3 regions of the Streptomyces sp. NPDC052101 genome follow, and region 2 is predicted to be linked to each of the others. Evidence: riboswitches for the same ligand, from Rfam matches in the RefSeq annotation. Region 2 holds a riboswitch; each other region holds the start of a gene.

Region 1 (9,583 bases), on a different contig from region 2:
GGACTCGTTCGTTTCGCCCACACCTGCCTCCTCGTGGCCAGTCACTCTACCCGACCTACAACGGGCGTTGTATTTTTTACAACGACCGTTGTACCTTGCTGTGCGGAAGGCCGCGACGGGCGGCCGACCGCCATGAGAAGGGGGACACCCGTGTCTGTCACCAGCAACGAAGCCGTGCCCGCGGCCGGAGACGAAGCGCCGCTGCGCGTCGCCGTCCTCGTCGGCAGCGTCCGGGAGGGCCGCCAGGGCCGGGCCGTCACCGACTGGTTCTTCGGCGCGGCCGCCGGCGAGACCGGCCTCGCTCTCGACGTCATCGACCTCGCCGAGATCGACCTCCCGCTGGTGCTGCCCGGCTTCGGCGGTACGGCGAGCCCCGCGGCTGTCGCCGCGCTGCGGGACGTCTCGCCGCGGCTCGCCGCCGCCGACGCGTTCGTCGTCGTCACGCCCGAGTACAACCACAGCTTCCCGGCGCCCCTGAAGAACTTCATCGACTGGCACCACGCCCAGTGGCAGGCCAAGCCGGTCGGCTTCGTCTCCTACGGCGGCCTCGGCGGCGGCCTGCGCGCGGTGGAGCAGCTCCGGCTGGTCTTCGCCGAACTGCACGCCACGACCGTGCGCGACTCGGTCAGCCTGCACGGCCCCTGGTCCGGCCTCGGCGAGGACGGCACCCCGCGGGACGCGGCCGTGTGCGCCGGCGCCGTCAAGGGCATGCTCGGTCAACTCACCTGGTGGGGAAGGGCGTTGCGATCCGCCCGGGCCGAGCGCCCGTACGCGGGCTGAGGGCGGGTGGGGGGAGATGCGTACGCCCGCGTCCGCCGCGGCACCGGCCCGGCCGGGACCGAACCCGGCGAAGCAGTCCACGGCCCTGCACCGCACCTTGGCCGTGACCGTCATCGGCTCCGTGATGGCGGTGCTCGACATGACGATCGTCAACGTCGCGATGCGCCGGCTCTCGCAGTCCTTCGGCGCCTCGCTGGAGACCATCCAGTGGACCGCCACCGCGTACACGCTCGCGCTGGCCGCCGTCATCCCGACCGCCGCCTGGGCCATGGCCCGGCTCGGCGCCAAGCGCACCTATCTGACCGCGCTCGTCCTGTTCACCCTCGGCTCGCTGCTCGCCGCGTGCGCCTGGGACGCGGGCAGCCTCATCGCCTTCCGGGCGGTGCAGGGGCTCGGCGGCGGGCTGCTGCAGCCGGTCGGCATGACGATGGTGATGGGCGCCGCCGACCGCAGCCGGCTCGGCCGCGCGATGGCCGTGGGCGGGCTGCCCATCCTGATCGGGCCGGTGGCCGGGCCGGTGCTCGGCGGCTGGCTGGTCGACGCCGCGTCCTGGCACTGGATCTTCCTGGTCAACGTGCCCGTCGGCGCCCTGGCCCTGACGCTCGGACTGCGGCTGCTGCCGCCGGACGCGCAGAAGGCCGGGACCGGGCGGAGTGCCGCCCGCCTGGACCTGCCCGGCCTGCTGATGCTCTCGCCCGGCCTCGCCCTGCTCCTGTACGGCCTGGCCCGCGGCGGCGAGCGCGGGGACTTCACCGCACCCGGCGCCCTCCTGCCGACGCTCGCCGGCGCGGCCCTCGCGGCGGCCTTCGTACGCCGGGCGCTCACCGCGTCCGCGCCCCTGCTGGACCTGCGGCTGCTGCGCGACCGCACCTTTGCCGCCGGCGCCGGCACGCTCGCCCTGTTCACCTGCGGCTATTTCGGCGCGATGCTGCTCGGCCCGCTGTACTGGCAGCAGGAGCGCGGACTGAGCGCCACGGCGACCGGGCTGCTGGGTGCGCCGACCGGTCTGGTCGCCGGTACGGCCATGCAGATCGCGGCGCGCCGGATCGACAAGGTGGCACCGCGCCGGCTGATCCCGGCCGGGATCGTGCTGGCCGCCCTCGGGATGGCGCTGCTGGCCTGGCAGACCGGGGTGCCCGGGGTCGCGCCCTGGCGGATGGTCGCGTCGGCGATGGTGATGGGCATCGGCACCGCCATGGTGCTGATGCCGACGATGACCACCGCGAGCCGGGGACTGCCCGCCGACCGGCTGGCCGCGGCGAGCACCGCGCTGAGCATCAACTCCCAGCTGGGCGCGTCCGTCGGCACGGCCGTGCTGTCGGTGGTGCTGGGTTCGGCGGGCATGGCCCCGGCCGGTTTCCGGACCGCGTACACCGTCGCGGCGGCCCTGCTGGCCCTGGCGGCACTGCCGGCCCTGCGGCTGCCGGGCCGCCGGGACCCCGGCTGACCGCCAGCCGCCGTCCCGCCGTCCCGCGGTCCGCTCCGTCAGCCCGCGTTCAGTTCCGTGAGTTCGGCCAGCGGCAGGGTGTGGCGGGTCTGCAGGACCTTCGCGCGCAGGTAGCGGACGTTGTGGGCCGTGGTGAAGACACCGGTCGGCACCCGGTCCCGTACGACGGCACCCAGCGTGCGCAACTGCTCGGCCTTGTCGGGGTTGTTGGAGAGCAGGTCCAGCTCCTCGATGCCGAGGGCGGCGAGCATCTGCGCGGCGGCCGTGTAGTCGCGGGCGTCCTCCGGCAGGCCGAGCGCGGCGTTCGCCTCGTAGGTGTCGAGGCCCTGGTCCTGGAGGGCGTACGCGTCGAGCTTGTTGTAGAGGCCGATGCCGCGGCCCTCCTGGCGGAGGTAGAGCAGAACGCCCCCGCGGTCGGCGATGCGCTCGACCGCCTCGCGCAGCTGGGGACCGCAGTCGCAGCGGGCCGAGCCGAAGACATCGCCGGTCAGGCACTCGGAGTGCAGGCGCACCAGGGGGACCGGGCCGGGGTCGCCGAGGACGACGGCGATGTGCTCCTGGCCGTCGGTCAGACCGTGGAAGGTGACGAGGTCGGCGTCGACGCTGTAGCCGTCGTGGAAGCGCAGCGGTACCCGGACGCGGGCACGCGGCGTGGCGGCGGGGGTGTCGGGCATGCGGATCCCTCCGGGAGCGGGCAGCTGTTTCAGATTTGAATCAGCGGTTCGAAGGGGACCCTACCCCATGCTTCAAACTTAAAGCAATTGTTTTCCGGGTGCGGGATGTGACCCAGGAGCGGAGAGCGTGGCTCAGGAGCAGGACGACCGGCGCCGCCAGGGCACGTCGTCCGCCGCCCCGGCCTCGGCGTCATCGCCCTGCAGCCCGCGCGCGACCCCCGTGAAGATCTCCTCCAGCTGCCGCACCTGCTCCGGGGTGAGCCGGTCGAACAACGTGGCGCGCACGGTCTCGACATGCCCGGGCGCCGTACGCTCCAGTACGGCCATCCCCTCGTCCGTCAGTACGGCGATACTGCTGCGCTTGTCCCAGCGGCAGTCCTCCCGGCGCACCAGCCCGTCGCGCTCCAGGCGGGTCACCGCATAGGTCAGCCGACTGCGCGTGATCTTCAGCGTCTCGGCGAGATCGGTCATGCGCAGCCGTCGGTCGGGCGCGTCGGAGAGGTTGGCCAGCACGGAGTAGAACAGGTGCGGCATGCCGGCGTCCTGCTGGAGCTGTCGGTCGATCGCGTCCTCCAGGAGGTGCGTCGCGGCGAGGTACGCGCGCCAGGCGCGCTGCTCCTCGGGGGTGAGCCAGCGGGTCGTCATGCTGCCAGTGTAGGTTTGTTTAAAACTTGAACCAAGAGTGACTTCTGAAACTCGCAGGGAGAGCGCGCCCATGTCGTATCCGTACGTGCTGCTGTCCGCCGCCGTCTCCCTCGACGGCCACCTGGACGACACCGGCCCCGACCGGCTGCTGCTGTCCAGCCCGGCCGACTTCGACCGGGTCGACGCGGTACGGGCCTCCGTCGACGCCATCCTGATCGGCGCCGGCACGATCCGCGCCGACAACCCGCGGCTGCTGGTCAACTCCGCCGAGCGCCGCGCGGCCCGGGTGCGGGAGGGCCGGCCGGAGTACCCGCTGAAGGTGACCGTCACCGCCACCGGCGACCTCGACCCCGGCGCCCGCTTCTGGCACACCGGCGGCGCCAAGCTCGTCTACACGACCGACCGGGGCGCCGAGCTGGCCGCCCGCCGCCTCGGCGGCGCCGCCGACATCGTCCCGCTCGGCCCCGGCCTCGACTGGCGGGCCCTGCTGTCCCACCTGCACGACGTGCGCGGCGTACGGCGGCTGATGGTCGAGGGCGGCGGCACGGTCCACACCCAGCTGCTGCAGCAGGGCCTCGCCGACGAGCTGCAGCTGGTCCTTGCCCCGCTGTTCGTCGGCGACCCGGCCGCGCCCCGCCTGTTCGGCCCGGGCACCTACCAGGCCGGCCGGCTGCGGCTGACCGAGACCCGCCGTATCGAGGACGTGGTCCTCATGCGCTACGAGCCCACGGCCCCCGGCACCGGCCCGCTCCCCACCGCCGCCGACCGGCACTGGCTGCGCACCGCCTGCGAACTCGCCGCGCTGTGCCCGCCCTCGCGGACGGCGTTCAGCGTCGGCGCGGTCGTGGTCGCCGCGGACGGCAGCGAGCTGGCGCGCGGCCACTCCCGGGAGGGCGAGGACCCCGTGGTCCACGCGGAGGAGGCGGCGCTCGCGAAGATCGACCCGGCGGATCCGCGGCTGGCCGCCGCCACCGTGTACAGCAGCCTGGAGCCGTGCGCCCGGCGGGCCTCCCGGCCGGCGCCGTGCTCCGAGCTGATCCTTGGGGCGGGGGTGCGGCGCGTGGTCACGGCGTGGCGGGAGCCGGACACGTTCGTGGACGCGGCCGACGGGACCGGGGTGCTGGCGAAGGGCGGTGTCGAGGTGGTCGTACTGCCGGAGTACGAGGAGCAGGCCAAGGCGCCGAACCGGCACCTGGTGGGTTGAGTCCACCCGGAACACGCTCAGGTCAAACACTCAGGGCCCGGAAACCATTGGTTTCCGGGCCCTGAGTCTTCAGTAGCGGGGACAGGATTTGAACCTGCGACCTCTGGGTTATGAGCCCAGCGAGCTACCGAGCTGCTCCACCCCGCGTCGTTGTGTCACCAGTGTACGTCATCCGTGGGGTGCGATGCACATCGGTTCAGAGTGGGCGGGAGTATCAAGATCATCGTTACCGGCCGTGACCGGACGAGCGCCCTCCGCATGACATCGAGTCACCATCAAAAGCGTCGACGCTCCTTAGTGGCAGTCAACTCGCCCGGTTTGCGCCACTCCTGGCCGGTAAGTCCGCGGCGGAAAACGTTAATGATCAAGACGAACGGCTTGGAAAGTGACTCTGAGGTCTATTAACGTTCGATAACGCAGCGCGGTCGTCCCAGCCGTCACAAGAGGCGGCTCCGTGCGCACGCGCCGAATCCCGCGAGGGAACCGGGGAACCACCACCTTGGGGTGAATCACGCGAATGCCGGTGTGAACTCGCAGAGTCCACGCCCGGTATACGCGCGTAGGAGACCTTCCTGCTCCGAACCCGTCAGCTAACCCGGTAGGCGGAGGAAGGAAAGGAGTGCGCCCGAGTGGCGTCCAACCATCCTGCCCCAGAAGCCCCGTTCATGCCCGCGGAGGCGGAGCCCGACACCTTCGGCTACGGCGGCTACCGCGCCGAGGAGGGCCCCTGGGAGGAGTGGAACCCCACCGAGGACTCCCTCGCCCCGGTCCGTGGCCGGCACCGCGTCGCCAAGCAGCGCGGCGGATTCGCGCGCAGCTCCACCGTCCTCGGCGTCGGTGTGATGGCCGCCGTCGGCGCGGGCGGCATGGCCAGCGCCAACACCGGCAAGCCGCCGGTCTCCATATCCCTGCCAGACTCGGTCGAGCATCTCTTCGGTACAGACTCCGCCGCCAAGCCGGAGGCCGCCACCGCGCTCAGCAGGGCCGGCATGGCCTCCGACAGCGCGGACAGCGGCAACGCCGGCGAGGCCCTGCGCAACCGGATCATGGCCCAGGCCGAGCAGCAGCAGAGCAAGGCCGAGAGCAAGGCCACCACCGCCGCGCTCGCCGCCACCGAGAAGGAGACCGCCGACGCGGCCGCCAAGGCGGAGCAGGCCGCCGCCGCCAAGGCCGCCGACGCCAAACAGCAGGCGGAGGCCGACGCCAAGAAGGCGGCCGAGGCCAAGCGACTGGCCGAGCTGGCCAAGCAGTACACACTGCCGGTCGTCTCGTACACGATCACCGGCACCTTCGGCCAGCCCGGCGCGATGTGGTCCTCCGGCTACCACACCGGCCTCGACTTCGCCGCCCCCACCGGCACCCTCATCAAGGCCGTCCACAGCGGCACGGTCACCGAGGCGGGCTGGGCCGGCGCCTACGGCTACCGCACCGTCCTGACCCTGGACGACGGCACCGAGCTGTGGTTCTGCCACCAGTCCTCGATCAACGTCTCGGTCGGCCAGAAGGTCTCCACCGGCGATGTCATCGGCCGGATCGGCGCCACCGGCAACGTCACCGGCCCGCACCTCCACCTGGAGGTCCACCCGAACGGCCAGGCCAGTGCCATCGACCCGGCGCCTTGGCTGCGGGACAAGGGCCTCACCCCCTGACCGTGACATCCGTGTGAACCCGGCGCCGGTGGCGGAACGAGATCATCCACCGCCGGCGCCGATCGTCTACGACCGATACGGGTTGTACGCGGAATACGGTGCCGTCGGATACCCGTACGCCGGCCCGGACGCCGAGGGCATCTGCGCCGCCGGATATCCGTACCCCGGCCATGCCATCGCCGCCGGCGCCGCGTACACCGGCCAAGCCGGCGCAGCCGCCCGCGCCGCGTACTCCAGGGCCGGCCGAGCCAGTTCCCTCCGCTTCCACAGCTCGTCCAGCAGCTCCCGCTCCCGTACGACGAAGTCGGCCCCGGCCTTCCCCTGGCGCCCCCGGTGCCGCAGAAACGCGAGCGAGGTGGCGTACGCCTCGTACTGCGCCACCGTCCGCGCCGCCGGCCGGCCATGGTGGTGCCGGGCGTAGTCACGGGCCGTCCGCCGCGCCCCCATCGACGCCAGCGCGAACGGCTCGGCCGGCCCCAGCCACCCGGCCAGCACATACGCCGGCAGTTCCTCCCGTACGGTCCGCAGCTCCCGCTGCCGCGTCCAGATCGCGAGCCAGGTCAGCAGGCCGAACGCGGGCACCATGAAGGCGCCGTAGACGGCGAAGAAACCGAACTCGCCGAAGGTGGAGGAGCCGTTCCAGAAGGCGTGCATGCTCATCGCGAGCAGCAGGCCGCAGACCGGCAGCAGCACCCGCCGGCCGCGCTGCCGCTCGGCGGAGAGCGCGGCGATGCCGAAGCCGAGACCGGTGAGGGTGGTGAACAGGGGGTGCGCGAACGGGGACATCACGATGCGCACGAAGAAGGTGGCGGCGGTGACGGAGGCGATGCCCCGGTCGCCGGTGAGCTGGTCGGTCCCGAAGGCCGTACCCAGATAGAGGATGTTCTCGGTGAACGCGAACCCGGTGGCGGTGATGCCCGCTATCACCACCCCGTCCACGATCCCGGTGAAGTCACGCCTGCGGAAGAGAAAGACGAGCAGGACGGAGGCGGCCTTGGCGGATTCCTCCACGACGGGCGCTATCACGGTGGCGCCGAGGGTGTTCGCGCCGGCCGGGTCGGCGGTGGCGGTGGCTATCCACTTGGTCGCGAAGCTGTTGGCGATGATGGCTATCAGCGCCGCCGCGCACGCGCCCCAGGCGAAGGCGAAGATCAGGTTCCGCCAGGGGCCCGGCTCCACCCGGTCCAGCCACCGGAAGGCGGCTATGAGCCACGGCACGGGCAGCATGGCCAGCAGGAGCCCGACGACGAACCCCTCGGTGCCGGTCTGCCGGCGCACCAGCGCAAGGATGACCAGACCGGACAGCGCCAGCAGCGTGATCAGTGCCCCGTACCGCACCCACCTGCGCTGCCACCAGTGCGGATGACGGAGAACAAGGCCGTCGGGGCCCGGGGGATACGTCGGAAACGGAGGACTGGTGGCCACGGCATCGACCCTAACGGTGACGGGACGAGGGGCTGGAGCGGTTTATCGGCCCTGGTGAGATTCGGGTGATCGGTCCTGGTGCGGTACGCGGCGGAACAGCAGATCGTTCACCACATGTCCCTTGTCCAGTCCCTGTCCCTCGAAACGGGTCAGCGGACGGAACTCGGGGCGCGGGGCGAAACAGCCGTCTTCCTGCGTGTTCTCGAAGTCGGGATGCGCGCCGAGCACCTCCAGCATCTGCTCGGCGTACGGCTCCCAGTCGGTCGCGCAGTGCACCAGCGCACCGGGCCTGAGCCGGGTCGCGGCGAGCGACAGGAACTCGGGCTGGATCAGCCGACGCTTGTGATGGCGCTTCTTGGGCCAGGGGTCCGGGAAGTACACGCGCAGCCCGTCGAGCGAGTCGGGGGTGAGCATCTCCCTGAGCAGGATGATCGCGTCGCCGTTCGCGACCCGGACGTTGGCCAGCCCGTTCTGGTCGGCAAGACCCAGCAGATTGCCCTGGCCCGGGGTGTGCACATCGACGGCGAGGACGTTGGTGTCCGGGTCGGCGGCCGCCATCTGCGCGGTGGCCTCGCCCATCCCGAACCCGATCTCCAGCACGACGGGCTTGTCGTTCCCGAACAGCTCGCCGAGGTCGATGACCCGCTGCCCGTCGATGTCGAGGCCCCACTTGGGCCACAGCCGCTGCAGGGCGTCCGCCTGCCCGGCGGTCACCCGGCTGCGCCGGGGCTGAAAACTCCGGATCCGCCGCTCGAAGTGCGACCCGGCGGGATCCGCCTTGGGCCCGTCCGGGAACCGCGGCTCCCCCTTGGCCCGGGTATGCCGGACGGACACGCCGGGGGTGTGGGGAACCGGCGAGGGGGCTTCTGGGGCGTTCAGCGAGTCAGACACAGTGCTTCCGATTTTACGGCGCCCTACGAGGACGCCCTCTCCAGCATGTCCAGCACCCGACGCCCGACCTCCCGCCCGATCGGCAGCGAAGCAGTGGCCGCCGGAGACGGTGCGTTCAGCACATGCACCGCCCGGCTCCCCTCCCGTATGAGGAAGTCGTCCACCAGCGTCCCGTCCCGCAACACCGCCTGCGCCCGCACCCCGGCGGGGGCCCGCACCAGGTCGTCCGGCTCCACCCCGGGCAGCAGCCTCCGCACGGCCTCCAGAAACGCCCCCTTCGACAGCGAGCGGTGCAGCTCCCCCACCCCGTATCTCCAGTGCCGCCGGGCGATCTCCCACGACCCCGGCCATGCCACGGTCCCGGCCAGCTCCCGGGGGCGTACGACCCCCCAGCCGTACCCCTCCCGGGCCAGCGCCGGCACCGCGTTGGGTCCGATGTGCACGCCCCCGTCGATGCCCCGGGTCAGATGGACCCCGAGGAACGGGAAGGCCGGGTCCGGCACCGGATAGACCAGACCCCGCACCAGCTCGGGCCGCGCCAGCTCGTAGTACTCGCCGCGGAACGGCACGATCCGCACCTCGGGCTCGTCCCCGGTCAGCCGCGCCACCTCGTCGCAGTACAGCCCGGCGCAGTTGACCAGCACCCGCCCCCGCACCACGTCCCCGGCCGAGGTGAGCACGGCCACACCGCGATCGGGGCGCCGGTCGATCCGTACGACCCGGGCGCCGTACCGGATCTCGGCTCCCGACGCCGCCGCGAGCTGCCGGGCGACCCCCACGAAGTCGCACACGCCGGTCGTACCGACGTGTATGGCGGCGAGGCCGCGGACCTCCGGCTCGTACTCGCCGATCTGGGTGGGGCCCAGCT
Region 2 (9,583 bases):
CCTGGTCGCTGTGGGCGCTCAGCTACTACCCGCACCCCTACCGCTACCTACCCGAGGCCACCCGTCACTACCTGGTCCGCCGTGTCCTTGGACCGCTCGGCGCCTGGTGGCTGCGCGAGCGCTTCGAGAGCGCCGTACAGGTGCAGGACGTCGAGCGGGTCGCGGCCGCCGAGGCGCCGGACGGCAGCCCCGTCCTCACCGTGCGCACGCACGGCGGCACCACCGAGCGGATCGCCGCCGACCATGTCATCGCCGCCACCGGCTACCGCGTCGACATCGCGGCGATGGACTTCCTCGGCCACGAACTGCGCACCCGCCTCGCGGTGAGCCGCGGCACGCCCAGGCTCGGCTCCGGCTTTGTCTCCTCCGTGCCCGGTCTGTACTTCACCGGCCTGCCGGCCGCGTCGTCTTACGGCCCGGTGATGCGCTTCGTCTGCGGCACGGAGTTCGCCTCCCCACGGCTGACGAAACACCTGGCGGCGGCCCATGGCTGAACACCAGGCGGCGGACCATGGCGATCACCGGGCGGCGGACCACGGCTGAGGCCTTCGGGCGGACCCGTCCGGGGCCGTCACATCAGCCGCCTGCGCTCCGTCAGTGCAGTGCAAGCGATCGACGCACATCACTGACACCCAGGAGACAGCATCATGCAGGCACGGATGACCAACGCGGCCTACCTTCTCCCGACCGCCCTGAAGGGCATCGGAACGCTTCTGCAGGGGATCGGGGAAGGCGGGCTGCCGCCGGAGCTGGGGGAGATCGTCGGACTGCGGGCCAGCCAGATCAACGGTTGCAGCGCGTGCGCGCACGCCCATGCGGCGAACCTGCGCAAGGCCGGCGCGAGCGAGGAGCGGATCGCCGCCGTCGCCGCCTGGCGCGAGGCGCCGTTCTTCACCGACGCCGAGCGCGCCGCGCTGCAGCTGGCCGAGCGGATGACCCGGCTCGCCGACCGCTCCGAGGAGCCGGTTCCGGACACACTGTGGGACGAAGTGGCCGACCACTACGAAGAGAAGCAGCTGTCCGCGCTGATCCTCACCATCTCGCTCACCAACATGTTCAACCGCATCAACACCACCATCAAGGAGCCTGCGGGCACCACTTGGGGCTGACCAGTACGTAAGTACGCAGGACGACAAGATGAGTCGGCGGGGCGAGGTATCCGTATTCTCTGATCATGGCAGCCTCCCCCGCGTATGCACTGATCGCCACCGACCTCGACGGAACGCTGCTGCGCGGCGACGACAGCGTCTCCGACCGGTCGCTCGCCGCGCTCGCGCGGGTGGTCCGGGCCGGCGCCCGCCACCTGGTGGTGACGGGCCGCCCGGCCCCGCGGGTACGGCCCCTCCTCGCGCGCCTCGGCTGCACGGGGCTCGCGGTGTGCGGGCAGGGCGCACAGGTCTACGACGCCGGATCCGGCCGCCTGTTGTGGTCGGTCCGGTTGGACCGGGAGCTGGCCGAGACCGCGCTCGGCAAGATCGAGGCGGAGGTGGGGCAGGTGTACGCGGCCGTCGACCAGGACGGCGTCGACGGGCTCACGCTCATCGAGCCCGGCTATCGGATGCCGCACCCGACCCTGCCCGCGGTGCGGGTCGGCCGGCGCGACGACCTGTGGTGCGCGCCCATCAGCAAGGTGCTGCTGCGCCATGCGGCCCTGTCCGACGACGAGTTGGCGGCCATCGCGCGCGCGGTGGTGGGCTCGTTGGCGACCGTCACCATGTCGGGGCCGGGGACCGTGGAGCTGCAGCCGTCCGGGGTGACCAAGGCGACCGGTCTCGCGCTGGCCGCCGAGCGGCTCGGCATCGCCGCGCGGCAGGCCGTGGCGTTCGGTGACATGCCCAACGACATCCCGATGCTCGACTGGGCCGGACACGGGGTCGCGATGGCCAACGCGCATCCCGAACTCAAGGCGGTGGCCGATGAGATCACCCTGTCGAACGAGGACGACGGCATCGCCGCCGTCCTCGAAAGACTGTTTCCGACCGACTGACCGGCACATCAGTACGCGGCCGTCCGTGGCGGGCCCGGTGGACGCACGGCGGCCGCCCGGCACGCCCCCGTCCGTCAGGTGCGGGTACGTGCCGGGCGGCCGATGTCGTGCCGGTTCACCGACGTGCGTCGGTCTGTCGGCCGGTGTTCTGCCTCGCGGCCGGGGACCGTCAGTACGCGCTGTAGACGTTGTCGATCGAGCCGTAGCGCGCGGCGGCGTAGTTGCAGGCCGCGGTGATGTTGGCGACCGGGTCGTAGGGGGAGAACGCCGTGCCGGCCACGTGGTAGGCGTTGAAGGTCGGGTCGATCACCTGCAGCAGACCCTTGGAGGGGGTGCCCGCGGCGGCGTTGGAGTCCCAGAGGTTGATGGCCAGCGGGTTGCCGGAGGACTCCCGGATGACGTTGCGGTAAATGCCGTTGTAGCTGCCCGGGATGCCCTTCTGAGCCATGATCGCGAGCGACTCGCGGATCCAGCCGTCGAGGTTGTTCGGGTACCCGGAGACCGTGGTGGCGGTGGTGGAGGCCGTCGTGCCGGTGGCCGCGGAGGCGCCGGTGGCGCCGAAGAGCGGCAGGGCGAGGACGGCGGCACCGGTGCCGGCGACGGCGAGGGCGCGGAAGAGGCGGTTGGTGCGGGTACGGCGGGGCTGAGCGGAAGCACGCATGGGGAAGTCCTCTCCGACGCCTGCGAGGTGAGCTGTCGGGTTCGGGCGGGGAGGTGCCCGGCCGTGCCTCGGGAAAGGCACGGCTTCACCCCTAGCCGTTCCGGTGCGACGTGTGCCGTCCGGTCCGGCGACTTACCTGGGTCCCCCGCTCCTGCCGTACGAATGAGTTCGTCGATGGGTTACGCGGGCGGCGGCAGGATTCGGCGTCCGCCCGACGGCCCGGAACGTATGCGAGAGCACATGTCGGGAACAAGTACTGGATTCACACAAAGCACTATTTGACCTTGATCTGTGCCCTATGGGGTACTTGATCCTTTGCGGTTGCCAACCCTCAACTCGCCGACGGGGCAAGGAGGGAAGGGGTGGTCGGGTGGTGGGGGCGCCGATGGCCGCCCGTGACCCAACTCACGAAGTAGCAAATTAAAGCAAATCGGACATGAGGGATTCGGGTGATCGCGCAGGCGGGGAGTGGAGGGGTGCGCGGGCGGAGGTGTACTTGTTACTCCGCTCGCCTCTTGGTTCGCGACAAACCGTGCGAAGTCCTGTTAAGTCGATAAATGTCCGTTCTTACCACTTGATCAAAACCATACCGGTCATGATCCGGTACCGCCCGGGCTGGACCGGTGGGCGCTATCGGTGATCGAAAGAGGACCGGATACGCTGACTTGAGTGATGGCAGCGACCTATCGACAAACCGTGTAATCGCCAGCAGACACCTGCAGACAGGAGACCCCTCGTGACCGTCGTCGGGCCGTTCGGGCTGAGCGTGCGGGACCAGGCTCTGGAAGCCGATGTCCAGGTCGGATTGGCGGCTGTCGAGGAAGGCTTGCTCGAGGCCACCAAGAGCGAGGTCCCGTTCATCACGGAGGCCGCGCAGCACCTCGTGCGAGCCGGCGGGAAGCGGTTCCGGCCGCTGCTCGTGATGCTCGCGGCCCAGTTCGGCGACCCCTACGCACCGGGCATCGTGCCCTCGGCCGTGGTCGTGGAGCTGACCCACCTGGCCACGCTGTACCACGACGACGTCATGGACGAGGCGGCCGTGCGGCGCGGCGTGGACAGCGCCAACACCCGCTGGGGCAATTCCGTCGCGGTCCTCACCGGCGACTTCCTCTTCGCGCGTGCCTCCCAGATCCTCGCCGACCTCGGCCCCGAGGCGGTCCGGGTGCAGGCCCTCGCGTTCGAGCGGCTGGTCACGGGCCAGATCCTGGAGACCGCCGGCCCCTCGGACGGCCGTGACCCGGTCGAGCACTACCTGGACGTGCTCGGCGGCAAGACGGGCTCGCTGGTGGCGGTCTCGTGCCGGTTCGGCGCGATGATGTCGGGCGCCGACGAGACGGTCGTCGACGTGCTCACCCAGTACGGCGAGCGGCTCGGCGTCGCCTTCCAGCTCGCCGACGACGTCCTGGACATCGCCTCCGACTCGCACGAGTCCGGCAAGACCCCCGGCACCGACCTGCGCGAGGGCATCCCGACGCTGCCCGTGCTCCGGCTGCGCGAGCGGGCCGCCCGCCTCGGCCTGCCCGAGGACCTCGCGCTGTGCGAGCTGCTCGACTCCGACCTCACCGACGACGCCCGGCACGCCGAGGCGCTGGCCGCGCTGCGCGCGCACCCCGCGCTGGAGCAGGCCCGCCGGGACACCGTCCGGTACGCGGAGGAGGCCCGCGCCGCGCTGGCGCCGCTCAGGGAGTGCGACGCCAAGGCGGCCCTGCTGGAGCTGTGCGACGCGGTGGTCCACCGCGCGGGCTGAGGCCTGGCTGATCGCGCGGGCTGCCCTCCGGCTGACCGCGCGCCGACCGACGCCCGGCCGATCGCACCGGCGGCGGGTGCGGGCCGAGGGCGTGGGATGACGCCCGGCCGACGCACCGGCTGACGCCCGGCCGAGCGTGTCGATCCGTGCCCGGTCGACCGGAGGCCGCATGACACTCCGGTCGGTCGGCTTCCGCGGGACGCGGTTTCCCGGCAGCACCAGCCTTACGGTCCAGTCCTGTGCGCCCCCTTACGGCTCACTCCGCTCCGGTGAGACCCTTACGGGTCGGGGGAGTCGCTGCCCCTACGTGTCATACCGCAGGCGTACACGGAGTTGGCTCCGAGGTCTGACGCTTCCTCAAGGCCGATTTGGTGAGATGGAAACCACGGACATCACCACTCCTCACCGATTCGGGTGAGAATGGCGGCTCAGGTGCACCAGCGTGAGGACAGCCGCCGCCGACGACGGAGGTAAGGCACACATGGCACCGTACGAATCCGACGACGCAGTGGACGCGCGAGGGGACGCCGCGCGGGACGAAGCCCCGCACGCCGGGCGCCGCAAGGCCGCGCGCTACGCGGTCCCGGTCGCGGTGGTGGGGGTGGCGGCGGCCACGATCGGGCTGGTCCCGGCGCTCGCCGCCTCCGGCGACCCCGACCTGCCCAAGATCACCGCACAGCAGCTCATCGAGAAGATCGCCAAGTCGGACGTGCAGCAGCTGTCCGGCACCATGCGGATCAGCACCGACCTCGGCCTGCCCAACCTCGGCGGCCTGGAGAACAGCCTGGCCTCCGGCGCCGCCAAGGGCTCCGGCAAGGGCTCCTCCGCGGACCCGCAGTCCCAGCTCACCTCGTTGGTCTCCGGCACGCACACGCTGCGCGTCGCATCCGACGGCCCCCAGAAGCAGAAGCTGTCCTTGCTGGAGAGCGGCTCCGAGTACAGCCTCATCCACAACGGCAAGGACGTGTGGGGCTACGACAGCAAGACCAACGACGTCTACCACGGCACCTCGGCCGACGCCGGCAAGGACCACAAGGCCGAACCGCCGGCCACGCCGAAGGACTTCGCCGACCAGGCGCTGAAGTCGGTGGACGACACCACGTCCGTCACCGTCGACGGCACCGAGCAGGTCGCCGGCCGCGACGCCTACAAGCTGCTGATCAAGCCCCGGCAGTCCGGTACCACGGTCGGTGCGATCAGTATCGCCGTCGACGCGAAGACGGGCATGCCGCTGAAGTTCACGCTGACCCCGAAGAGCGGCGGCGCCGCCGTCCTCGACGCGGGCTTCACCCAGGTCTCCTTCGGGAAGCCGGCCGCTTCCACGTTCGACTTCACCCCGCCCAAGGGCGCGAAGGTGACGGAGCAGAAGCGGGACTCCGCGGACCGGAAGCACGGGCGCGAGTCCGGCGAGGGCTTCGCCGAGGGCATGGACGGCGCCACCGTCCTCGGCAAGGGCTGGACGTCCGTCGCGACCTTCGACACCGGAGCCAAGGGCGGCCTGCCGAGCGGCTCGAAGGGTGGTGACCTCGGCGGCTTCCTGGGCTCCATCGGCGAGAAGGTCTCCGGCAAGTTCGGCAAGGGCACGGTCTTCTCCACCCGCCTGGTCAACGCCCTGATCACCGACGACGGCAAGGTGTACGCCGGCGCGGTGACCAAGGACGCCCTGGTGAAGGCGGCCGACGCGAGGAAGTGACGCCCTCCGGGCACGACGGGCCGTGATCGTACGTTGACCCTACGGGGGCAGGACGAATCGAGGGGATCGACGGGATCGAGTGGGTCCAGAGGATCCAGAGGATCCAGAGGATCCAGAGGGACGAGGGGGAGCCGATGGACGAACCGTCCGCCACGGAACGGGACGCCGCGGGGGATGCGGGGGACGCAGCGGAGGCAGGGAAGGCAGGGGACACCCAGCAGCCTGCCTCTGCTCCGGGGCGGACGGAGGAGAGCGCCGTCGCCACCGCTTCGGACAGCGTCATCGTCACCCGCGGTCTCACCAAGCGCTACCGCGGCGGACAGCTCGCTGTCGACGGCCTCGACCTGACCGTCCCGGCGGGCAGTGTCTTCGGCTTCCTCGGTCCGAACGGCTCGGGCAAGACCACCACCATCCGCATGCTGATGGGCCTGATCGAGCCGACGGCAGGCACGGCCCGCGTGCTGGGTCGCCCGATGCCCCGGGCGGCCCGTGCCGTCCTCCCGCAGGTCGGCGCGCTCATCGAGGGCCCGGCCCTGTACGGCTTCCTCTCCGGCCGGGACAACCTGCTGCGCTACGACGCCGCCGACCCGACCGCCGACCCCCGCACCCGGCGTGTCCGCGTGGCCGCCGCCCTGGACCGGGTGGGCCTCGCGGCCGCGGCGGGCAAGAAGGCGAAGGCGTACTCACTCGGCATGAAACAGCGGCTGGGCCTGGCCGCCGCGCTGCTCCAGCCGCGCCGGCTGCTCGTCCTGGACGAGCCCACCAACGGCCTCGACCCGCAGGGCATGCGCGAGATCCGCACCCTGATCCGGGAGCTGGCCGCCGACGGCACCACCGTCTTCCTCTCCTCCCATCTCCTCGACGAGATCGAGCAAGTGTGCACGCATGCGGCGGTCATGGCGCGGGGCCGGCTCGTCACCCAGGGCGCGGTGGCCGACCTGGCGACCGGGGCGCGCGGCCGGCTGGTGGTGACCACCCCGGATCCGGCCGAGGCGGCCCGGGTGCTGAAGGAGGAGGGCGTCGCCGACGTCACCGCCGACGGCGACCGCGTCACCGGTGAACCGCCCGCGCGGGACCTCGCCGAGGTGAACGCCGCCCTGGTCGCGGCGGGAGTGCGGGTCCGGGGTTTCACGGTCGAACGGGCCTCGCTGGAGGACGCGTTCGTGGCGCTGACGGGGGAGGGCTTCGATGTCGCGGGCTGAGACGGGTCAGGGAGCCGAGAGGGTTCCCGTGTCCGAGACGGTCGCCGGTTCACAGACGGTCCCCGGACTCCGGACGCCCGCCGGATCCGCCGTACGCGGGCCGAGTCCGCTGTGGACGTTCGGGCTGCTGCGCAGCGAGTTGGTCACGACCGTCCGCCGCTGGCGCACGCTCGCGCTGCTCGGGGTGCTGGCCGCGGTGCCGGTGCTGGTCGGGATCGCGGTGAAGATCGAGACACGGGGCGGCGGGGACGCGGGCCATGGCGGACAGGGCCCGGCATTCATCTCGCAGATCACCAACAACGGTCTGTTCCTGGTGTTCACGGCGCTGGCCGCGACCCTGCCGTTCTTCCTGCCGATGGCCGTCGGAGTCGTCGCGGGCGACGCGATCGCGGGCGAGGCGGGCGCGGGCACCCTGCGCTATCTGCTGGTCGCCCCGGCCGGCCGCACCCGGCTGCTGCTCGCCAAGTACACGACGGTGATGGTCTTCTGCCTGCTGGCCACCCTGGTCGTCGCCGTCTCAGCGATGATCGTCGGCGCGCTGCTCTTCCCGCTGGGCGACCTCACGACCATCTCCGGCACCCGGATCAGCTTCACCGAGGGCCTCGGCCGGGCCCTGCTGATCGCCCTGGTGGTCGCCGCCTCGCTGGTCGGTGTGGCGGCGCTCGGCCTGTTCGTGTCGACCCTCACGGGCAGCGGCATCGCGGCGATGGCGACCACCGTCGGCCTGGTCATCACCGTGCAGATCCTCGACCAGATACCCCAGTCGCACGCGCTCCAGCCGTACCTGTTCCCGCACTACTGGCTGTCCTTCGCCGACCTGATGCGCGACCCCGTGTACTGGGATGACCTGGTGCGGAACCTCGGCCTCCAGGCGCTGTATGCGGCCGTGTTCGGCTCGGCCGCCTGGGCGCGGTTCACGACGAAGGACATCAGCGCATAGCCGACGCAGGACATCAGCGGACAGCGACGAAGGACATCAGCGGACAGTCGGCGACGGACATCAGCGCACAGACGTCGTCAGGCGTGCTGGTACGGGAACTGGGCGAGGGGCGCGTCCTGCGCGAAGAACGTCTTCGCGCGCGCCAGCGCGTCGGCGTCCTTCAGCACGTCGCCGCGGTCGCTGCCGTTGCCCAGCAGCACCCCGCCGAAGCGCATCCCCATGTAGGCGGCCGAGTTGTTGAGGGTGCCGACGTAGGGGTCGGCGACCGACGGCTCGCTGTCGGCGAGCGCGGCGATGCCCCAGAGCGTGCGGCCGGCCAGGGTCGCCTTGAAGTCGACGCCCGGCGTGCGCAGCCAGCCCGACCAGTAGTCCAGATAGCGCTTGGTGAGGCCGGACACCGAGTACCAGTACAGCGGCGAGGCGATCACGATGTCCGTGGCCGCGAGCGTGGCGTCCAGCAGCAGACCGGTCGCGCTGTCCGCCGCCGGCCCCGCGTGGTCGCTGTCGTGCCGCAGGTCCGCGAAGTCGGGCAGCGGGTGGTCGGCCAGATGGATCCAGCGCTGTTCGACGTCACCGGGCAGCTGCTCGGCCGCCACGCGGGCCAGCAGTTCGGTGTTGCCCTCGGCGCGGGAGCTGCCCAGGACGAAGAGGAAACGGCGGCTCATGGGTCCCCCAGATGAATGTTGGCGCACGACGAATAAATACGTGTGCATTTTATGCACATGCAAGCAACCTTGGCCAGGGTGCGGCTGGTGCGAGGCTGTGACGCTGCGGTGACGCGGAAACCGGAGGGAGCCGACACACTGGTGGGCAGGACGCGTACGACCGGATCGCGCGGCGCCGGGGGAGTGAGGGAAAACCGATGTCTCGACTCAGCTTCGAGAAGAAGCGGGCGCAGCAGCCCGCGGCGCATCCGGCCGTGGTTCCGGTCCGGGTGTTCGGCGCGGGAAGCGCGTCGGTGGGCGGGACGTCGGTGGTGGCGGCGCCGGGCGAGGAGATCCACCAGGCCGTCCTCAACCACCTCCAGCGCCTGGCCATCAGCCTCGGCGCCCCGATACGCGTCACGATCCACGACGACCGAGAGGGCTGCGTGGTTCCCCTGGAGGTCTCGGCGGACGGCTCCAGCCGGGTGACGGGAGAGCCGGTACGGGTGGCGTCGTCGGCGGGCGTGCGGGCGGGCGTGCCTGCGGCGCCTTCGCGTGCGAGCGCGCCGGCCCTGCCCTCGGTGGGGGAACCGGAACCCGTGCCGGCCGGATCGGTGCAGGCGCCGACCGGACAGTTCGGCCCCGCGCCGGTCATGCCGGCCAGGCAGGCGCCGACGGCGGGCATGGATGCCCCGCGGCCCCTGCCGAC
Region 3 (9,583 bases), on a different contig from region 2:
GCGCCTTCTACGACCGGTACGTCCGTCCCGCCACGGCCACCGCGGTCGTGGTCGGCGACCTCACCGGCATCGACCTGGACGCGCTGCTCGGTGACACCCTGGGCGCCTGGACCGGCACCCCGGGTGAGCCGCGGCCCGTGCCGTCGGTGAGCGCCGACGACACCGGGCGGGTCGTCATCGTGGACCGCCCCGGCGCCGTCCAGACGCAGCTGCTCATCGGCCGCGTCGGCTCCGACCGGCACGACCGCGTGTGGCCCGCCCAGGTGCTCGGCACCTACTGCCTCGGCGGCACCCTCACCTCCCGCCTGGACCGCGTCCTGCGCGAGGAGAAGGGCTACACCTACGGTGTGCGCGCGTTCGGGCAGGTCCTGCGCTCCGCCCCGGACGGCACCGGTGTCTCGATGCTCGCCATCAGCGGCTCCGTGGACACCCCCAACACCGGCCCCGCGCTGGACGACCTGTGGAAGGTGCTGCGCACCCTCGCCGCGGACGGCCTGACCGACCCCGAGCGGGACGTGGCCGTGCAGAACCTCGTCGGGGTGGCGCCGCTGAAGTACGAGACCGCGGCGGCCGTGGCGAGCACGCTGGCCGACCAGGTCGAGCAGCATCTGCCCGACGACTTCCAGGCGACGCTGTATCAGCAGCTGGCCGCGACGGGCACGGTGGAGGCCACGGCGGCCGTCGTGAACGCGTTCCCGGTGGACCGCCTGGTGACCGTCCTCGTCGGTGACGCCTCCGCGATCAAGGCGCCGGTGGAGGCGCTCGGCATCGGCGAAGTCACGGTCGTCTCCGCGGAGTAGTACGCGGCGGACGCCGCACGCGCGCGTGGGGCCCTGACGGTCTACAGGCCGTCAGGGCCCCTGCTGTTCCACTCCCTTCCCCAGATGCCCGATTTGCGGCGGAGGTTGCCTGTCTGCCCTGTGGGATGCGCTACAAAATCCCGGATCCGTTTGGGGTTGGAAAGCAGGCTTTCGTAGCGTCGTCCGGGCTGTTCGTCAGTAGGCAGTGCGCCGCACCCGCGGCACCGGACAGCCATCGCCGAGTCCCCGTACGGCGCGAGCCAGGGGAGCCGGGGACCCATCGCAGTCCCTGGGGTGAATCGGGCGCCCGCGCGTGTCGCGAGGGGGCCCGTAGGAGACCTTCCTGCTCCGAACCCGTCAGCTAACCCGGTAGGCGAGAGGGAAGGAAAGGACCAGCCACTTCATGGCGTTCATGTGCGCCACCGGGAAGCATCGCAAGCCCGGCCGGGTCAAGCGCACCACCGCTCAGGCGGCCGGTATCGCGGCCCTCACCACCACCGGCGTCATCGGCACCCTCGCGACCGCCCCGGCGTTCGCCGCCGAGAACACCGCCGAGCAGACCGGTCTCACCCCGGTGATCAGTGTCGGCGACGACATCGCCGAGCAGATCGACGCCCAGGCCGCCGCCCAGAAGCAGGCCGCCGAGCAGAAGGCGGCCGAGGAGGCCGCGGCCAAGGCGGCGGCGGAGAAGGCCAAGCAGGAGCGCGCGGCCCAGGCCCGCGCCGCCCGCGAGGCCGAGCGCGAGCGCCTGAACGCCTTCGTCGCCCCGATCGCCGACTCCTATGTCTCCACGGGCTACAAGGCCAGCAGCTCCCTGTGGTCCTCCGGCTCGCACACCGGAATCGACTTCCACGCGGCCAGCGGCACGACCGTCCACGCGGTCGGCTCCGGCACCGTCGTCTCCACCGGCTGGGGCGGGGCGTACGGCAACCAGATCGTGATCCGCATGGCCGACGGCATGTACACCCAGTACGGCCACCTGTCGTCCATAGGCGTCTCGGTCGGCCGGCAGGTCACCCCGGGCCAGCAGATCGGCCTGTCCGGCGCGACCGGCAACGTCACCGGCCCGCACCTCCACTTCGAGGCCCGTACGACTCCCGACTACGGCTCGGACGTCGACCCCGTCGCCTACCTCCGCGGGCACGGCGTGAACGTCTGACCCGACGCCCGTGCGGTATTGGGGCCCCGGCTCACCGAGCCGGGGCCTTCGCCGTTTTGCGCGGTGCGCAGCGGGATGAGGTGCACAGCGGGATACAGCGGTGGACACCGGACTTGCTGACCAAAAAATATCCATGGATTCCGACCCGCCGTCGGAAATTCCGGCCCATTGGAATAGAGTCACGGAACACGCGTCCATCGTCGACGTTTCACGGGGATTAAGGCGGAGGTCGGTCATGCGTATTCCGGCGCACTCGGTATGCACGGCGATCCGGGACGACATCGTCGCCGGTGTCCACGAGCGCGGCGGCCGCCTCACCGAGGAAGTCCTGGCCCGCCGCTACGGCGTCTCGCGCGTCCCCGTCCGCGAGGCGCTGCGCACCCTGGAGGCCGAGGGCTTCGTGGTCACCCGCCGGCACGCGGGCGCGTGCGTGGCCGAGCCGACCGAGCAGGAGGCCGCCGACCTGCTGGAGATGCGCACGCTCCTGGAGCCGCTCGGCGCCGCCCGGGCCGCACAGCGGCGCACGGAGGCCCATCTGAAGGTGCTGCGCGGCCTGGTCAGGCTGGGTCAGGAGCGGGCCAGAAGGGGGCACAGCGAGGATCTGCGCTCACTGGGCAGCTGGTTCCATGAGACGCTCGCCCAGGCCTCCTGCAGCCCCTCGCTGACCGCGATGCTCACCCAGCTGCGTCACAAGATCGCCTGGATGTACACGGTGGAGACGTCGCCGAGCCCGGTGGAGGCCTGGGTGGAACACGGCGCCATCGTGGACGCGGTGGCGCGCGGCGACGGCGAGCGCGCGCGGGCGGTCACGGCGCTGCACACCGAACGCGCGACGGCCGCGCACCGGCTGCGTTTTCCCGGGGCCGCCGAGCGTGTGAGGACTTCGCAACACGCCGTAAACATGTCGGGCCTCCGGCATTAACACGGACGCCGTATACAAAGAAGAGTAATTCGGTGGCGGTGTATTTCCGTTGCTCGAATTCCGGTGTGCGTGCAATGGGCCCGGAAAGGGCGGAGCCGCGCCGCCCGAAAAGGACGACGCGGCTCCCGTGCGTTGGTTGCGCCGGTACTCAGACCGTCTCGGGCAGTTCCTCGAGGCCTTCGGAGACCAGCCTCGCCAGACGGTCGAGGGCGATGTCCGCGCCGTCGGCCTCGGAGGCGAGAACGATCTCCTCGCCACCCTGGGCACCCAGGCCCAGTACGGCCAGCATGGAGGCCGCGTTGACGGGGTTGCCGTCAGCCTTGGCGATCGTCACCGGGACGCCTGCGGCCGTGGCGGCTCGGACGAAGATGGAAGCGGGGCGGGCGTGGAGGCCCTCGGCCCAGCCGACGTTGACGCGGCGCTCAGCCATGTGTTGCTGCCCTTCAGTCTTCAGGGTTGTCTAGACCAGTTTCCCATATCGTGAAGCATGCCCGGATCGGACCTTCGTCCTGTCCCGGTCGTGTCGTCGGACCGCGGCCTCGATCCGACTTTCGTCCTCCACAGACTGCCCCGCGCCGTTGTCGTACGCGAGCCGTACTCTGGGGCCCATGCAGACCTCGGCGGACCGGCAGGACCGGCACGAGTACCCCGCCCACTGGGAGGCGGACGTGGTGCTGCGCGACGGGGGTACCGCGCGCATCCGGCCCATCACCGTTGATGACGCCGACCGCCTGGTCAGCTTCTACGAGCAGGTCTCGGACGAGTCGAAGTACTACCGCTTCTTCGCGCCGTACCCCCGACTCTCCGCCAAGGACGTCCACCGCTTCACGCACCACGACTTTGTGGACCGGGTGGGACTCGCGGCCACCATCGGCGGCGAGTTCATCGCCACCGTACGCTATGACCGCATCGGCGCCGACGGCATGCCCGCCTCCGCGCCCGCGGACGAGGCCGAGGTCGCCTTCCTCGTGCAGGACGCGCACCAGGGCCGCGGAGTCGCCTCGGCCCTCCTGGAGCACATCGCGGCCGTCGCCCGCGAGCGCGGCATCCGCCGCTTCGCCGCCGAGGTGCTGCCCGCCAACAGCAAGATGATCAAGGTCTTCACGGACGCCGGGTACACCCAGAACCGCAGCTTCGAGGACGGCGTCGTCCGCCTGGAGTTCGACCTCGAACCCACCGACCGCTCCCTCGCCGTGCAGCGCGCGCGGGAGCAGCGGGCCGAGGCCCGCTCGGTACGCCGGCTGCTCGCGCCCGGCTCCGTGGCGGTCGTCGGTGTCGGCCGCGCCCCCGGCGGAGTCGGCCGCAGCGTCCTGGACAACATCCGGGACGCCGGCTACGGCGGCCGCCTGCACGCTGTGAACAAGGCCTTCCCCGAGGACCTCAAGGAGGTCGACGGGGTGCCGGCGTACCGATGCGTGCGGGACATCGAGGGCCCCGTCGACCTCGCCGTCGTCGCCGTACCCGCCGAGTACGTGCCCGCCGTGGTCGCCGAGTGCGGCGAGCACGGTGTCCAGGGGCTCGTCGTGCTCTCCGCCGGATACGCCGAGAGCGGGCCCGAGGGGCGCGAGCGGCAGCGCGCACTCGTGCGGCACGCGCGCGCGTACGGGATGCGGATCATCGGCCCGAACGCCTTCGGGGTCATCAACACCGCGGCGGACGTCCGGTTGAACGCCTCCCTCGCCCCGGAGATGCCGCGCCCCGGCCGCATCGGGATGTTCGCCCAGTCCGGCGCCATCGGCATCGCCCTGCTGTCCCGGCTGCACCGGCGCGGAGGAGGGGTCACCGGGGTCACGGGCGTGTCCACCTTCGTGTCCGCCGGCAACCGCGCGGACGTCTCCGGCAACGACGTCCTCCAGTACTGGTACGACGACCCCGAGACCGACGTCGCCCTCATGTACCTGGAGTCCATCGGCAACCCGCGCAAGTTCACGCGCCTCGCGCGGCGGACGGCGGCGGCCAAGCCGCTGGTCGTCGTGCAGGGCGTCGGCTCCGCGCCCCAGGGACACGCGGTACGGGCGACCCGGCTGCCGCACGCCACCGTCGCCGCGCTGCTGGGCCAGGCCGGGGTGCTCCGCGTCGACACGATCACCGAGCTGGTCGACGCGGGGCTGCTGCTGGCGCGCCAGCCGCTGCCGGCGGGGCCGCGGGTGGCGATCCTGGGGAACTCCGAGTCGCTGGGGGTGCTGACGTACGACCGCGCTCTCGCCGAGGGGCTGCGGCCGTCGCGTCCGGTGGATCTGACGACGGGGGCGACGGCGGAGGACTTCCATCGGGCGTTGACGCGGGCGCTGGCCGACACCACGAATGACGCCGTTGTCGTGACGGCGATCCCCGCCATCGGGGAGGCGTCGCCGGGAGACGCGGAGCTGGCGGAGGCGTTGAGGTCCGCGGCGGCTGCGGTGCCCGGCAAGCCGGTGCTGGTGGTGCATGTGGAGCTCGGGGGACTTGCGGAAGCGTTGTCCGCTGCGGCGAGTACCGCACCACAGGCCGTCGACAAGACGCCCGGCAGTGCGGCCGATGCCCACCTTCCCCCGCTCTCGGCTTCGCTGGAGCGCGGGGACCCCCATCCCCCTGGGGGACGACTGCCCACGGCGACAGCGGGTGCGAGTGCCGGCGCGCCCACGCCGACAGCCGCTCCTTCCGACGGCACCCGTCTCATCCCCGCCTACCCCGCCGCCGAGCGTGCCGTCCGGGCCCTCGCCGAGGCGGTCAAGTACGGGCAGTGGCGGCGGGAGGCCGTGGACCCGGGGAAGGTGCCCGAGTACGACGACATCGACGAGAAGGGTGCCGCGCGGCTGATCGGCGAGCTGCTCGCGCGCGGTGAAGGACTCACGATCTCCGACGCGGAGACCTGCGAGCTGCTCGGCCGGTACGGCATCCCGGTGCGGCGCGCGCTGCCCGCCCCCGCCCCGGACGCCGCCGCCGAAGCCGCCCGCACCCTCGGCTACCCCGTGGCCCTGAAGGCCACCGCCCCGCACCTCAGGCACCGCGCCGATCTCGGCGGCGTCCGTCTGGACCTCGCGGACGAGGAGCAACTACGCCGGGCGTACGCCGAGTTGACCGAGCTGTTCGGGAAACCGGAGGAGCTGCGGCCGGTGGTGCAGGGCATGGCGCCGCGCGGCGTCGACACCGTCGTACGGGCCGTGATCGACCCGGCGGCCGGGGCCGTGCTGTCCTTCGGGCTCGCCGGAGCCGCCTCGCAGCTGCTCGGGGACATGGCGCACCGGCTCGTCCCGGTCACCGACCGGGAGGCGACCTCACTGGTGCGCTCGATCCGTACGGCACCGCTGCTGTTCGGCTGGCGCGGCTCCACGCCCGTGGACACCCCGGCGCTGGAGGAGCTGCTGCTGCGGGTGTCCCGCCTGGTCGACGATCACCCGGAGGTGGTCGCCGTCACCCTGGAGCCGGTCGTCGTCGCCCCGCAGGGGGTGAGCGTCCTCGGCGCCACGGTACGGCTCGCGCCGCCGCCCGCCCGCGACGACCTCGGCCCGCGCACGATGCCGGCCTACTGACGAGGGGAGGGGGGACCGCATGGAGATCACCGGCCGGCGCCTGCCCGAGGGCAGCCGGGAGGCGGCACGGCCGCGGCGAGTGCTGGGCGAAACACCGCCCGTCGCCGTCGCGTTCGAGGCGGACGCCGGCGGACCCGAAACCGCCTCCTGCCTGATCGCGGCTCAGGGGCTGGACATCCTGCCGGGGCTCGTCCAGCGGCCCCCACGCGCGCGTGCGGGGGCCGGACCCGGTCCCCGTGACTGGCCCGGACCCCCCTTGCCCACGGATTAGGATGGACGCCATGGCCAAGACCAGTACGACGACCCAGGGGCTGCGCTCGGCGATCGAGCGCAGCGGCTACTACCCGGCCCTCGTGGCCGAGGCGGTGGAGGCCGCAGTGGGCGGCGAGCCCATCCGGTCGTACCTGGTCCACCAGGAGACGACGTTCGACCAGAACGAGGTCCGCCGGCATGTGACGGTGCTGGTCCTCACCGGCAACCGCTTCATCGTCAGCCACACCGACGAGCAGGCCGCCGACAGCACCTCCCCGACCCCGTACGCCACCACCTCCACCGAGTCCGTGAAGCTCGGCCGGATCTCCTCGGTGGTGGTCAGCCGCGTGGTCGCGAACCCGGAGCAGTACACGCCGGGCACCCTGCCCCGCGAGGTCGTGCTGACCATCGGCTGGGGCGCGGTCAGCCGCATCGACCTGGAGCCCGCCGCCTGCGGCGACCCCAACTGCGACGCCGACCACGGCTACACGGGCAGTTCCACGGCGGACGACCTCAGCCTGCGCGTCAGCGAGGCCGGGGACGGCCCGGAGACGGTGCGCCAGGCGCTCGCCTTCGCACAGGCCATCTCGGAGGCGACCGCGGACATCACGCGCTGATGTCCCAGCTCTCCGACTGGGACCACCCGGAACCGCTCGCCCTGGACACGGCGCCGCTGCCCGAGTACGGCACCGGCTCCCTCGCCGACCTGCTGCCCACCGTCGCCGCCAGCATGGGCGTCCCGGGCCCGACCGCCACGATCGGGGAACTGACCGCGGCCGACCGGGTCTGCGTCTTCCTGATCGACGGGCTCGGCTGGGAGCAGCTGCGCGCCCACCCCGACGAGGCCCCCTTCCTGAACTCGCTGCTCGGCAGCTCGCGCGGCGGCACCGGCCGCCCGCTCACCGCCGGCTACCCGGCGACCACCGCGACCTCCCTCGCCTCCGTCGGCACCGGCCTGCCGCCCGGCGCCCACGGCCTGCCCGGCTACACCGTGCGCAACCCGGCCACCGGCGAGCTGATGAACCAGCTCCGCTGGCAGCCGTACACCGATCCGCGCACCTGGCAGCCGTACCCCACGATCTTCCAGCTGGCCCACGAGGCCGGAGTGCACACCGCGCAGGTGACCTCGCCCACCTTCCAGCACACCCCGCTCACCAAGATCGCGCTCAGCGGCGGCGGCTTCCACGGCCGGCTGAGCGGCGAGGAGCGCATGGACCTCGCGGCCGGGCAACTGGCCGCCGGCGACCGCTCGCTGGTCTACACCTACTACTCCGAACTGGACGGCGCCGGACACCGCTACGGAGTCGCCTCCGACACCTGGCGCGGCCAGCTGATGTACGTCGACCGGCTCGCCCAGCGCCTCGCCGAGCAGCTGCCGCCGCGCAGCGCGCTCTACGTCACCGCCGACCACGGCATGGTCGACGTCCCGTTCGACGACGAGCACCGCATCGACTTCGACACGGACTGGGAGCTGCGCGCCGGGGTCGCCCTGCTCGGCGGCGAGGGCCGGGCGCGGCACGTGTACGCGGTGCCGGGCGCCGAGAACGACGTGCTGACCGTCTGGCGCGAGGTGCTCGGCGAGCAGTTCTGGGTGGCGTCGAGGGACGAGGCGATCGCGGCGGGCTGGTTCGGGCCGCACATCGACGAGCGGGTGTATCCCCGACTCGGGGACGTGGTCGCGGCCGCCTGCGACGACGTCCTGATCATCGCGACCGAGCGGGAGCCGAAGGAGTCGGCGCTGGTCGGCAACCACGGTTCGATGACGCCCGCCGAGCAGCTGGTCCCGCTGCTCGAAGTACGCTCCTGACGCTCCCCCCTGTGACTACTCGCCGAAAGGTGCTCAACTCCTCATGCCCGAGCTGGTGTTCTTCTCCGGAACGATGGACTGCGGGAAGTCGACGCTGGCTCTGCAGATAGAGCACAACCGTTCGGCGCGGGGCCTCGTCGGCATGATCTTCACCCGGAACGACCGCGCGGGCGAGGGCAAGCTGTCCTCCCGGCTGGGCCTGGTCACCGACGCGGTGGAGGTCGCGGACGACCAGGACCTGTACGCCTACCTCGTGGACCACCTGTCCCAGGGCCGCCGCGCCGACTACGTGATCGCGGACGAGGCGCAGTTCCTCGGGCCCGAGCAGATCGACCAGCTCGCGCGCGTGGTGGACGATCTCGGCCTGGACGTGTACGCCTTCGGGATCACCACCGACTTCCGCTCCAAGCTCTTCCCCGGCTCCCAGCGCCTCGTGGAGCTGGCCGACCGCATCGAGGTGCTCCAGGTGGAGGCGCTGTGCTGGTGCGGCGCCCGTGCCACGCACAACGCCCGCACGGTCGGCGGCCAGATGGTGGTCGAGGGCGCCCAGGTGGTCGTGGGCGATGTCGACCAGGCGGCGGGCGAGGTGGGCTACGAGGTGCTGTGCCGCCGGCACCACCGGCGCCGGATGACCGCCGCGTCGGCCCGCGCGGCGGCCCTGTCCCCGGACGTCCTGCCGGTCTCGGCCGGCTGAACCGGCACCGTGGCCCCGAGGGTTCAGTGCGGGTTCTGGATCACCGAGAACTCCGCGCCCTCCGGGTCCGCCACCGTCGCCACCAGGCCGTGCGGGCTGTCGTGCGGCTGCCGGACGACCCGACCGCCGAGGTCCGCCACCTGGCGCATCGTCGCATCGGCGTCGGCGACCTCGAAGTACGTCTGCCAGTGCGGCCCGCGGTCGCGGGGCAGGCCATGGCCCACGCCGTGCAGTCCGGCCACCGGACGGCCGTCGAGGTGCAGCGTCACATAGTCGAAGTCGGCGGACAGCACCGGCTCCCGTTCGTAGCCGAACACCGTCGAGTAGAACTTGGAGACGCTCTCCGTCTCGAAGGTCACCAGTTCGTTCCACGCCGGTGTCCCGGGCACCCCGGTGATCGCGGTGCCGAGGTGCGCGGCGCACTGCCAGATGCCGAA

What was found. Region 2 has a riboswitch for cyclic di-AMP ahead of AB0L75_RS22150 (transglycosylase SLT domain-containing protein). Riboswitches for the same ligand answer to the same signal wherever they lie in the genome.
Positions count from the first base shown of each region.
Region 1: another riboswitch for cyclic di-AMP. It lies ahead of AB0L75_RS32175 (M23 family metallopeptidase); the one in region 2 lies ahead of AB0L75_RS22150 (transglycosylase SLT domain-containing protein).
Region 3: another riboswitch for cyclic di-AMP. It lies ahead of AB0L75_RS32550 (M23 family metallopeptidase); the one in region 2 lies ahead of AB0L75_RS22150 (transglycosylase SLT domain-containing protein).

Region 1 is NZ_JBFAWH010000023.1:91,925-101,507, forward strand. Features, by position in the region: gene AB0L75_RS32140 (TetR/AcrR family transcriptional regulator) at 1-21, opposite strand, end outside; gene AB0L75_RS32145 (NAD(P)H-dependent oxidoreductase) at 151-780, shown strand; gene AB0L75_RS32150 (DHA2 family efflux MFS transporter permease subunit) at 797-2,227, shown strand; gene ribA (GTP cyclohydrolase II) at 2,266-2,901, opposite strand; gene AB0L75_RS32160 (MarR family transcriptional regulator) at 3,034-3,546, opposite strand; gene AB0L75_RS32165 (dihydrofolate reductase family protein) at 3,617-4,750, shown strand; tRNA gene AB0L75_RS32170 (tRNA-Met) at 4,824-4,897, opposite strand; cyclic di-AMP (ydaO/yuaA leader) riboswitch at 5,204-5,372, shown strand; gene AB0L75_RS32175 (M23 family metallopeptidase) at 5,380-6,399, shown strand; gene AB0L75_RS32180 (PrsW family intramembrane metalloprotease) at 6,466-7,824, opposite strand; gene trmB (tRNA (guanosine(46)-N7)-methyltransferase TrmB) at 7,867-8,715, opposite strand; gene lhgO (L-2-hydroxyglutarate oxidase) at 8,739-9,583, opposite strand, start outside.
Region 2 is NZ_JBFAWH010000012.1:88,043-97,625, reverse strand. Features, by position in the region: gene AB0L75_RS22165 (FAD-dependent oxidoreductase) at 1-494, shown strand, start outside; gene AB0L75_RS22160 (carboxymuconolactone decarboxylase family protein) at 648-1,109, shown strand; gene AB0L75_RS22155 (HAD family hydrolase) at 1,175-1,987, shown strand; gene AB0L75_RS22150 (transglycosylase SLT domain-containing protein) at 2,157-2,648, opposite strand; cyclic di-AMP (ydaO/yuaA leader) riboswitch at 2,653-2,832, opposite strand; gene AB0L75_RS22145 (polyprenyl synthetase family protein) at 3,385-4,395, shown strand; gene AB0L75_RS22140 (DUF2092 domain-containing protein) at 4,877-6,088, shown strand; gene AB0L75_RS22135 (ABC transporter ATP-binding protein) at 6,223-7,290, shown strand; gene AB0L75_RS22130 (ABC transporter permease) at 7,277-8,230, shown strand; gene AB0L75_RS22125 (NAD(P)H-dependent oxidoreductase) at 8,308-8,895, opposite strand; gene AB0L75_RS22120 (hypothetical protein) at 9,093-9,583, shown strand, end outside.
Region 3 is NZ_JBFAWH010000024.1:78,335-87,917, forward strand. Features, by position in the region: gene AB0L75_RS32545 (pitrilysin family protein) at 1-800, shown strand, start outside; cyclic di-AMP (ydaO/yuaA leader) riboswitch at 1,027-1,191, shown strand; gene AB0L75_RS32550 (M23 family metallopeptidase) at 1,204-1,959, shown strand; gene AB0L75_RS32555 (GntR family transcriptional regulator) at 2,195-2,881, shown strand; gene AB0L75_RS32560 (HPr family phosphocarrier protein) at 3,030-3,311, opposite strand; gene AB0L75_RS32565 (GNAT family N-acetyltransferase) at 3,490-6,393, shown strand; gene AB0L75_RS32570 (hypothetical protein) at 6,413-6,664, shown strand; gene AB0L75_RS32575 (DUF5998 family protein) at 6,675-7,262, shown strand; gene AB0L75_RS32580 (nucleotide pyrophosphatase/phosphodiesterase family protein) at 7,262-8,452, shown strand; gene AB0L75_RS32585 (thymidine kinase) at 8,496-9,146, shown strand; gene AB0L75_RS32590 (VOC family protein) at 9,170-9,583, opposite strand, start outside.